2 regions of the Burkholderia sp. SR8 genome follow, and region 2 is predicted to be linked to the other one. Evidence: riboswitches for the same ligand, from Rfam matches in the RefSeq annotation. Region 2 holds a riboswitch; the other holds the start of a gene.
What was found. A riboswitch is a leader RNA that binds a small molecule or an ion and turns the genes downstream of it on or off. The one in region 2 is predicted to bind thiamine pyrophosphate.

Region 1: linked by a shared signal. The riboswitch ahead of Q3A80_RS25250 (FAD-dependent oxidoreductase) and the one ahead of thiC (phosphomethylpyrimidine synthase ThiC) in region 2 are both predicted to bind thiamine pyrophosphate.

Annotation. Positions count from the first base shown of each region.
Region 1 is NZ_JAULUC010000024.1:36,142-40,556, forward strand. Features, by position in the region: gene Q3A80_RS25240 (thiazole synthase) at 1-482, opposite strand, end outside; gene thiS (sulfur carrier protein ThiS) at 521-718, opposite strand; gene Q3A80_RS25250 (FAD-dependent oxidoreductase) at 752-1,903, opposite strand; TPP riboswitch at 2,138-2,261, opposite strand; gene Q3A80_RS25255 (ABC transporter ATP-binding protein/permease) at 2,529-4,298, shown strand; gene thpR (RNA 2',3'-cyclic phosphodiesterase) at 4,350-4,415, opposite strand, start outside.
Region 2 is NZ_JAULUC010000012.1:184,590-189,004, reverse strand. Features, by position in the region: gene Q3A80_RS17700 (molybdopterin-dependent oxidoreductase) at 196-984, opposite strand; gene Q3A80_RS17695 (cytochrome b/b6 domain-containing protein) at 1,013-1,645, opposite strand; gene Q3A80_RS17690 (pentapeptide MXKDX repeat protein) at 1,749-2,030, opposite strand; TPP riboswitch at 2,298-2,414, shown strand; gene thiC (phosphomethylpyrimidine synthase ThiC) at 2,538-4,415, shown strand, end outside.

The DNA of each region.
Region 1 (4,415 bases), on a different contig from region 2:
CCCCACGGCATCAGCGCCTCGCAGCCGGCATCGAGCAGGCGCCGGCCGATCACGAGATCCTCGGTGCAGTACGGCAGCACCTTGAAGCCGTCCTTGACCAGTTGCGCGGCGGCCTCGATCAGGCCGACCGGGTCGGGCTGCAGCGTGTAGTCGTCGCCGATCAGCTCGAGCTTGATCCAGTCGGTGTCGAACACCTCGCGCGCCATGTGCGCGGTCGTCACCGCTTCGGCGACGGTCTGGCAGCCCGCCGTGTTCGGCAGCAGCGGCACCGCGTGGCGCTTGAGCAGGTCGAAGAAGCCGGCTTCGGCGGTGCCGCCGGTCATCTGGCGGCGTAGCGCGACCGTCACCATCCCGGGACGCGACGCGGCGATCGAATCGGACAGCGACTGCAGCGACGGATAGCGCGACGTGCCGAGCAGCACGCGGCTTGCGAAGGTTTCGCCGTAGAGCGTGAGCGCGTCGGCGGAAGTGAGGGACGTCATGTCGTTTTCCTGGAAGAGCGTGGGCGGACCGGCGGCGCTCAGCCGCCCGCGACGGGGTGCACCACGTCGAGCTTGTCGCCCGCCGCAAGCGCGCGCGCCGCATGCTGCGTGCGCGCGACGAAATTGCCGTTCAGCGCGACCGCGTACGGCGGCCGCGCGCCGTACGCGGCGAGCGCGTCGGCCACCGTCGCGCCGTCGGGCAGCGTCAGCGTCTGTTGGTTGATCTGGATGTCCATGGGGCTTGATCGAATTCGGTCGGCGGTGCGCGCTCAGGCCGGCTGGCGCGCGTCGTCGCGGTGATGAAGGAGCGTCGGCCAGCGCGCGGCGTCGCGCCACGCGTCGAACGCGTCGGCATCGGCGAACGCGCCGCCGAGCGCGGCTTGCGCGAAGCCGGCCGCCGCATGCGCGACTTCCGGCGCGATCATGAAGCCGTGCCGGTACAGGCCGTTGACGGCCAGCGTCGTCGCGCCGTCCCAGATCACCGCCGGGCGGTGATCGGGCAGCGTCGGGCGGCACTGCGCGTTGAGTTCGAGGATGCGCGCCTCGCCGAAGGCCGGATGCACGGAGAACGCCGCGCTCAGCAGTTCGAGCGCGGAGCGCACGCTGACGGGCGACATGTCCTCGCCCTCGACCTCGGTCGCGCCGATCACGTACAGGTCGTCCTGCTTCGGCGCGATGTACAGCGGATAGCGCGGATGCAGCAGTCGCACGGGCCGCGTGAGGCCGATGCCGGGCGCCCGCACGCGCGCAACCTCGCCGCGGATGCCGCGCAGCGCCGGCAGCGCGGATTTGGCGCCGAGCCCGCGGCAGTCGATCGTGAAATGCGCGTCGGGCCGGTTCGCGTCGTCGATCGTCGCGTGCCAGTGCAGCTCGACGCCGCGTTGCGCGAGGCCCGCCGCGAGCGCGTGCAGCGCCTGCCGGTTGTCGAGCTGTCCTTCGCGCGGCAGCATCAGCCCGCGCGCGAAGCGCCCGGCGAGCGCGGGCTCCGCCGCGTCGACCTGCGCGCCGGCCAGCGCGACGAAACCGCCGTCGAACAGCTCGGCCGGCGCGTTCGCGCGCACGCGCCGCTCGAACAGCGGCGCCTCCGCGCGATCCGCGTGATGCCAGACGACGAGCGTGCCGTGATGCTGGAAGAACACCGGTTCGGGCAACTCGGCGAGCCATTGCGGCCAGCGCGCGAGCGACGCGGCGCCGAGCTCCGTGATCAGCAGTTCGGCGCTCGCCGCTTCGGCGAGCGGCGCGAGCATCGCGGCGGCGATCCATGCAGCCGACTGCTCGCCGTCCGGGCCGCCGCGCTCGTACAGCGCGACGCGATGCCCGTCGCCCGCGAGCCGCCATGCGATCAGGCGGCCGACGAGGCCGCCGCCGAGTACCGCGAAATCCGGCCGGGAACCATGGACGCTCGAAGCGGGGACGTTCATCGCGCGCCCTCCCCGCTCATCGCGCGGGCATGCACGACGAACGTCGGCGCACGCGCACCGCCCCGTGCGGACGCACACGACGGCGAATCGGGAACAGCGCAAAAGACTGAAGATTGAGCGGTCATCATTCCTTCCGTAACGCGCGAAGCGCGTACCCAAAAGGACGAAACCGGCAGCAAAGGCCGGCCGGGCGGGACTCGGGCGCTGACCATGTGGGATGGCAGCCAGCGCGGCCCGGCGGGATCAGAAACTTCCCTCGCCGGTATTACCCGGATCGGGTGCGAAGGGTCTTTCTCAGCCTCGCCGCGTTGCCGGGAACTACCCGTCGGCCGCGCTCGAAGCACCCCTGTTTCGTCGTCGGCCATTAGACCATAAAAGCGGAAAGCGCCGCAAACTGTCCCCCATGCGGCAAATTCGCCGTCGTGCCGCGCCGCTCTGGCACAATGCCCGCAGGCCGGCCGCGCGAGCGGCCGGTTGCCGCGTCACCGCCGGTCTTAAGTGCCGTTTAAGACGCGCGGGCCACCATCCGGACGCCCGCCGTCGGTCGGCACCCCGTGCCGGCATGCCGTATCGCGGCGCGCGCCCGGCTTCGCCCGGCCCGCGCCGGCTACTCATCAGGAAGCACATGACCCAATCGATCGATCCCGTCCGCTCCGCCTCCGCCGCGCCGCAGGACGAGCGCCCGGTATCCGCATGGAGCCTCATCAAACCCTACTGGGTGTCGTCCGAATGGAAAGTCGCGTGGGGGCTGCTGCTAGCGATCATCGCGATGAACCTCTGCGTGGTCTGGATCAACGTGAAGCTGAACAAGTGGAACGCGGCGTTCTACAACGCGTTGCAGTCGAAGAACGTCCACGACTTCCCGAACCTGCTGATGCAGTTCTCCGCGCTCGCGTTCGGCTTCATCATCCTCGCCGTGTATGGCCGCTACCTGCGCCAGATGCTCGGGTTCCGCTGGCGCCAGTGGCTCACCGACCGCTTTCTCGGCCAGTGGCTCGGCGATCGCGCGTTCTACCGGATCGAACGCGACCGCCTGGCCGACAACCCCGACCAGCGGATCACCGACGACCTCCAGTCGTTCGCGACGACGACGCTCGCGCTGTCGCTCGATCTGCTGTCGACGGTCGTCACGCTCGTGTCGTTCATCACGATCCTGTGGTCGCTCGCGGGCGCGCTGACGTTCTCGCTCGGCGCGACGCCGATCACGATTCCCGGCTACATGGTGTGGGCGGCCGCGCTGTACGCGGTGGTCGGCTCGCTGATCATCCAGAAGGTCGGCCACCCGCTCGTGTCGATCAACTACCAGCAGCAGCGCGTCGAGGCCGACTTCCGTTTCGGCCTGATCCGCGTGCGCGAGAACGCCGAGCAGATCGCGTTCTACGACGGCGAGAAAACCGAGACGGCCAACGCGCAGACGCTGTTCATGCGCATCCGCGACAACTGGTGGCGCGTGATGAAGTACACGAAGCGTCTCACGTTCGTGCTGAGCTTCTACGGGCAGATTGCGATCATCTTCCCGCTCGTCGTCGCGGCGCCGCGCTACTTCGCGGGCGCGTTCTCGTTCGGCGTGCTGATGCAGATCTCGTCCGCGTTCGGCACCGTCAGCGATTCGTTCTCGTGGTTCATCAACAGTTACTCGACCCTCGTCGAATGGCGCGCGACCGTCAACCGTCTGCGTGAATTCAAGCGCGTGATGGGCACGTCGCACCTGAAGGAAAGCCTGTCGCCCGCGACCGAGCACGGCGGCATCAACCTGCACTACGTCGATGCGGCGAAGCTGTCGACGTCGTCGCTGAAGCTCGCGCTGCCGAACGGCAACGCGCTGGCGAACATCGGCAGCGTGACGATCGAGCCGGGCTCGCGCTGGCTCGTGATCGGCAAGTCGGGCTCCGGCAAGAGCACGTTCATGCGCGCGCTCGCGGGCCTCTGGCCGTTCGGCGACGGTGCGATCGACGCGCCCGTCGGCGCGCGGATGATGTTCGTGCCGCAAACCAGCTATCTGCCGATCGGCACGCTGAAGGCCGCGCTCACCTATCCGGCCGCGCCCGATGCGTTCACCGACGACGCGTGCCGCGACGCGCTGCGCGCGTGCCGTCTCGAAGACTACGTCGAGCGCCTCGACGAGACCGGCCACTGGACGCGCGTGCTGTCGCCGGGCGAACAGCAGCGTCTCGCCGGCGCGCGCGTGCTGCTGCACAAGCCGGACTTCCTGTTCCTCGACGAAGCGACGAGCGCGCTCGACGCCGACAACGAAGCGCGGCTCTATCACCTGTTCGCCGAGCGGCTGCCGAAGGCCGCGATCGTCAGCATCGCGCACCGCGAATCGCTCGCCGCGTTCCACGTCGGCACGATCAACGTCGAGCGCGTGAACGACGACGACAAGGTCGCCGCGTAACGGCGGCAAACAAAAAGCCGGCGCATGCTGCGCCGGCTTTCTCTCCGTTTCCTATCCGCGTTCCCGTGCCGCCGGCGCAATCGGCACCGATACGATCGGCACGTGCGACACACCTTC
Region 2 (4,415 bases):
GTTGAATCCGCGGCCGGACACGCGCTGCGCGGGGCGCTCCGCCGCTTCCGCGCAGCGCGATCGATACCTCGGCCTGCCGGCCGGTCATGCACTTCACGGGTCGCTTCGCGCTTATGGTGTGACGCTCGGCATGCCTGTCCCGCAGCCGGCGTACCGCGCGTTCCGCGTAACGCGCGCGTCACGGCGCCCGGCCGCTCACGATCCGCCGAACCAGTTGTAGCCCTGATCGACCCAATAGCCGCCCGGGTAGGTATCGGTCACGAAGATTTCCATGATGTGCTTCGGATTCTTGTAGCCGAGCTTGGTCGGCATCCGCAGCTTCATCGGAAAACCGAACACCGGCGGCAGACGATGGCCGTCGTAGTCGAACGCGAGCAGCGTCTGCGGGTGCAGCGCGGTCGGCATGTCGATGCTTTCGTAGTAATCGTCCGCGCATTTGAAGCCGACGTACTTTGCATGCGGATCGGCGCCGGCGCGTGCGAGGAACGCGCCGAACGGCGTGCCACCCCAGCGGCCGATCGCGCTCCACCCTTCCACGCAGATGTGCCGCGTGATCTGCTCCGCGTGCGGCAGCGCGTACAGCTCGTCGAGCGTCCATACGCGCTTGCCCGTCACGCGGCCCGACAGCACGAGCCGGTACGTCGACGCGTCGACGTGCGGCACCTCGTCGATGCCGTAGTACGCGTTGAACGGGAACGGCCGCGTGATGTCGGCTTCGGTGTAGGTCGGCGCGAGCCGCTCGCCGCTGAAGAGCCACGCCTGCACGCGATCGTTCAGCCGCGATACGCGCTCGAGAAACGTGTTGACCGATGCGTCGTCGTGCAGCGTGCAGCCGGTCAGCATCGTCAGGCCGCCGAGCGTCAGGATGCGCCGGTTGAACAGCCGCCGCGACGGCATTTCGAGTTCGCGGCGCACGTCGAGCTCGAGCGACTTGCGATCGAGCGCCCAGCGCGTACCGTCGCGCTTTACTTCGGATTCCGACATGATGATTTCCTTCACCCGATGTTGACGGTCAACGGCCGCGCAGCATCGCGAGCAGCGAGCGCGGCACGAGCAGCGCCATCGCGACGTGTACGACGAAGAATGCGACAAGCAGCGACATCGCCCAGAAGTGCACGATGCGCGCGTCGTCGTAGCCCCCGAACAGTTCGCGCAGCAGCGGGAACTGCACGGATTTCCAGATCGTGAGCCCGGACAGCACCAGCACGACGAGATCGGCGATCGCGACCAGATACGCGGCACGCTGCACCGCGTTGTAGACGCTCAGGTCGTCGTGTGCGAGGCGCCCGCGCAATGCCGCACGCACGTCGCGCCACACCGATGCAGGCGTGACCGGCAGCAGCTTGCGCGCGAGACGGCCGGTCGCGATCGCCATCGTCAGATAGAACAGCCCGTTGCCGACGAGCAGCCACATCGCCGCGAAATGCCATTGCAGCGCGCCGCCGAGCCAGCCGCCGAGCGTGATGCCGTGCGCAAACGTGAACGACGGATAGATCGGCGACGCATCGTAGATGCGCCAGCCGGACAGCGCCATCAGGATGGCCGCGAGCGCGTTGAGCCAGTGGCTCGCGCGCACCCACAGCGGATGAATCGGGCGCGCGGGCGGCGCGGCGGCCGCACGCCCGGTGGCGGGAACGGTTTGCATGATGAAGACTCCCGAAACGTGTCGTCGAGGCGGGACAAAACGAGACGCAGGCGGGCGGCCGTCGTCGTGCATGCGCGCCGGCCGCGCGCCCTGCCCGGCGCCGTCAGTTCGACGGCGCCATCTTGTCGCCCGACATCGGCTTGCCCATCGCGTCGTGCGACATCGCGTCCTTCTTCATCGCATGCTTCTTCATGGCGCCCTTCTTCATCGCACCATCCTTCGCCATTGCATCGTGGCCCATCGCGTCTTTCGCCATCGCGTCGTGACCCATCGCGTCCTTCGACATCGACGAACCGTTTTGCGACATCGCGTCGTTCTGCGCGTATGCGCCCGTTGCAAGCGTGGCGAAAGCCGCGACACAGGCGGCGATCAATACGTTTTTCATGACATCTCTCCGGAACATGGGTTTGAGGAGCCCAATAGACGGACGACGTCGCGCGAAATGACAGCCGGTTCGAAAATATTTTTCGCTGGCCCCGGCGCCGCGCGATGCTGCACTGCTGCGCCACTGCGGGCCGGGTTCCCGGCGCGGGCGGCGGCAATCCATGATGCGGCGCATCGCCGGCCCACCGCGCCCGCGTGGCCGGGCCGGTGCCGGCAAACCGCTGCACTGCCGGTTGAAACCGCCGCCAAGCCGGTGTATCGTGTGCCCTTGCTAACGCGGGGGTCCTGCAATGCGTTCGGTCGAACAACCGGCATTGCGGGTGAGAAATACCCTTTGAACCTGATCTGGATAATGCCAGCGCAGGGAAGCGTACGGATTCCGCCGCCATCCTTCTGACGAATCCGCCGCCTCACCAAACCTCGTCTCCTGCTTAGCTCGAGCCCCACATTCGTCAAGGGCTCCGGGCAAGCGCCGAAGCGCGTGTCCGGCGCTCACACAGGAGATTGCATGAACGCCAATCCGAAGTTTCTGTCTGCCGACGCCCACGTCGATGCCGCTGCCGTCGCGCCGCTGCCCAATTCGCGAAAGGTTTATGTAACCGGCTCGCAGCCCGACATCCGCGTGCCGATGCGTGAAATCACGCAGGCCGACACCCCGACCGGCTTCGGCGGCGAAAAGAATCCGCCGATCTACGTGTACGACACGTCGGGCCCGTACACCGATCCGGACGCGAAGATCGACATCCGTGCGGGCCTGCCCGCGCTGCGCCAGCGCTGGATCGAAGCGCGCGGCGACACCGAGGTGCTCGACGGCCTGTCGAGCCAGTACGGCCTCGAGCGCGCGGCCGACCCGGCCACCGCCGACCTGCGCTTCCCGGGCCTGCACCGCAACCCGCGCCGCGCGCAGCCGGGCAAGAACGTCACGCAGATGCACTACGCGCGCCAGGGCATCATCACGCCGGAAATGGAATACATCGCGATCCGCGAGAACCAGCGCCGCGCCGAGTACATCGAGAGCCTGAAGTCGAGCGGCCCGAACGGCGCAAAGCTCGCCGCGATGATGGGCCGCCAGCACCCGGGCCAGGCGTTCGGCGCCGCGGCCTTCGGCGCGAACGCGCTCGCCGAGATCACGCCCGAGTTCGTGCGCGACGAAGTCGCACGCGGCCGCGCGATCATCCCCGCGAACATCAACCACCCGGAATCGGAGCCGATGATCATCGGCCGCAACTTCCTCGTGAAGATCAACGCGAACATCGGCAACTCGGCCGTCACGTCGTCGATCGGCGAGGAAGTCGACAAGATGACGTGGGCGATCCGCTGGGGCGGCGACACGGTGATGGACCTGTCGACCGGCAAGCACATCCATGAAACGCGCGAGTGGATCATCCGCAACAGCCCGGTGCCGATCGGCACCGTGCCGATCTACCAGGCGCTGGAAAAGGTCAACGGCAAGGCCGAGGACCTCACGTGGGAAATCTTCCGCGACACGCTGATCGAGCAGGCCGAGCAAGGCGTCGACTACTTCACGATCCACGCGGGCGTGCGCCTGCAGTACGTGCCGCTCACCGCGAACCGGATGACCGGCATCGTGTCGCGCGGCGGTTCGATCATGGCGAAGTGGTGTCTCGCGCATCACAAGGAAAGCTTCCTGTACGAACACTTCGAAGAGATCTGCGAGATCATGAAGGCGTACGACGTGAGCTTCTCGCTCGGCGACGGCCTGCGTCCCGGCTCGATCTATGACGCGAACGACGAAGCGCAGCTCGGCGAGCTGAAGACGCTCGGCGAGCTCACGCAGATCGCGTGGAAGCACGACGTGCAGGTGATGATCGAAGGTCCGGGCCACGTGCCGATGCAGCTGATCAAGGAGAACATGGATCTCCAGCTCGACTGGTGCAAGGAAGCGCCGTTCTACACGCTCGGGCCGCTGACCACCGACATCGCGCCGGGCTACGACCACATCACGTCCGGCATCGGCGCCGCGATGATCGGCTGGTTCGGCACCGCGATGCTGTGCTACGTGACGCCGAAGGAGCACCTCGGGCTGCCGAACAAGGACGACGTGAAGGAAGGGATCATCACGTACAAGCTCGCCGCGCACGCGGCCGACCTGGCCAAGGGTCATCCGGGCGCGCAGGTGCGCGACAACGCGCTGTCGAAGGCGCGCTTCGAGTTCCGCTGGGAAGACCAGTTCAACATCGGCCTCGACCCGGACAAGGCGCGCGAATTCCACGACGAAACGCTGCCGAAGGATTCGGCGAAGGTCGCGCACTTCTGCTCGATGTGCGGCCCGCACTTCTGCTCGATGAAGATCACGCAGGACGTGCGCGAGTTCGCGGCACAGCAAGGCGTGTCGGAAAGCGAGGCGCTGAAGAAGGGGATGGAA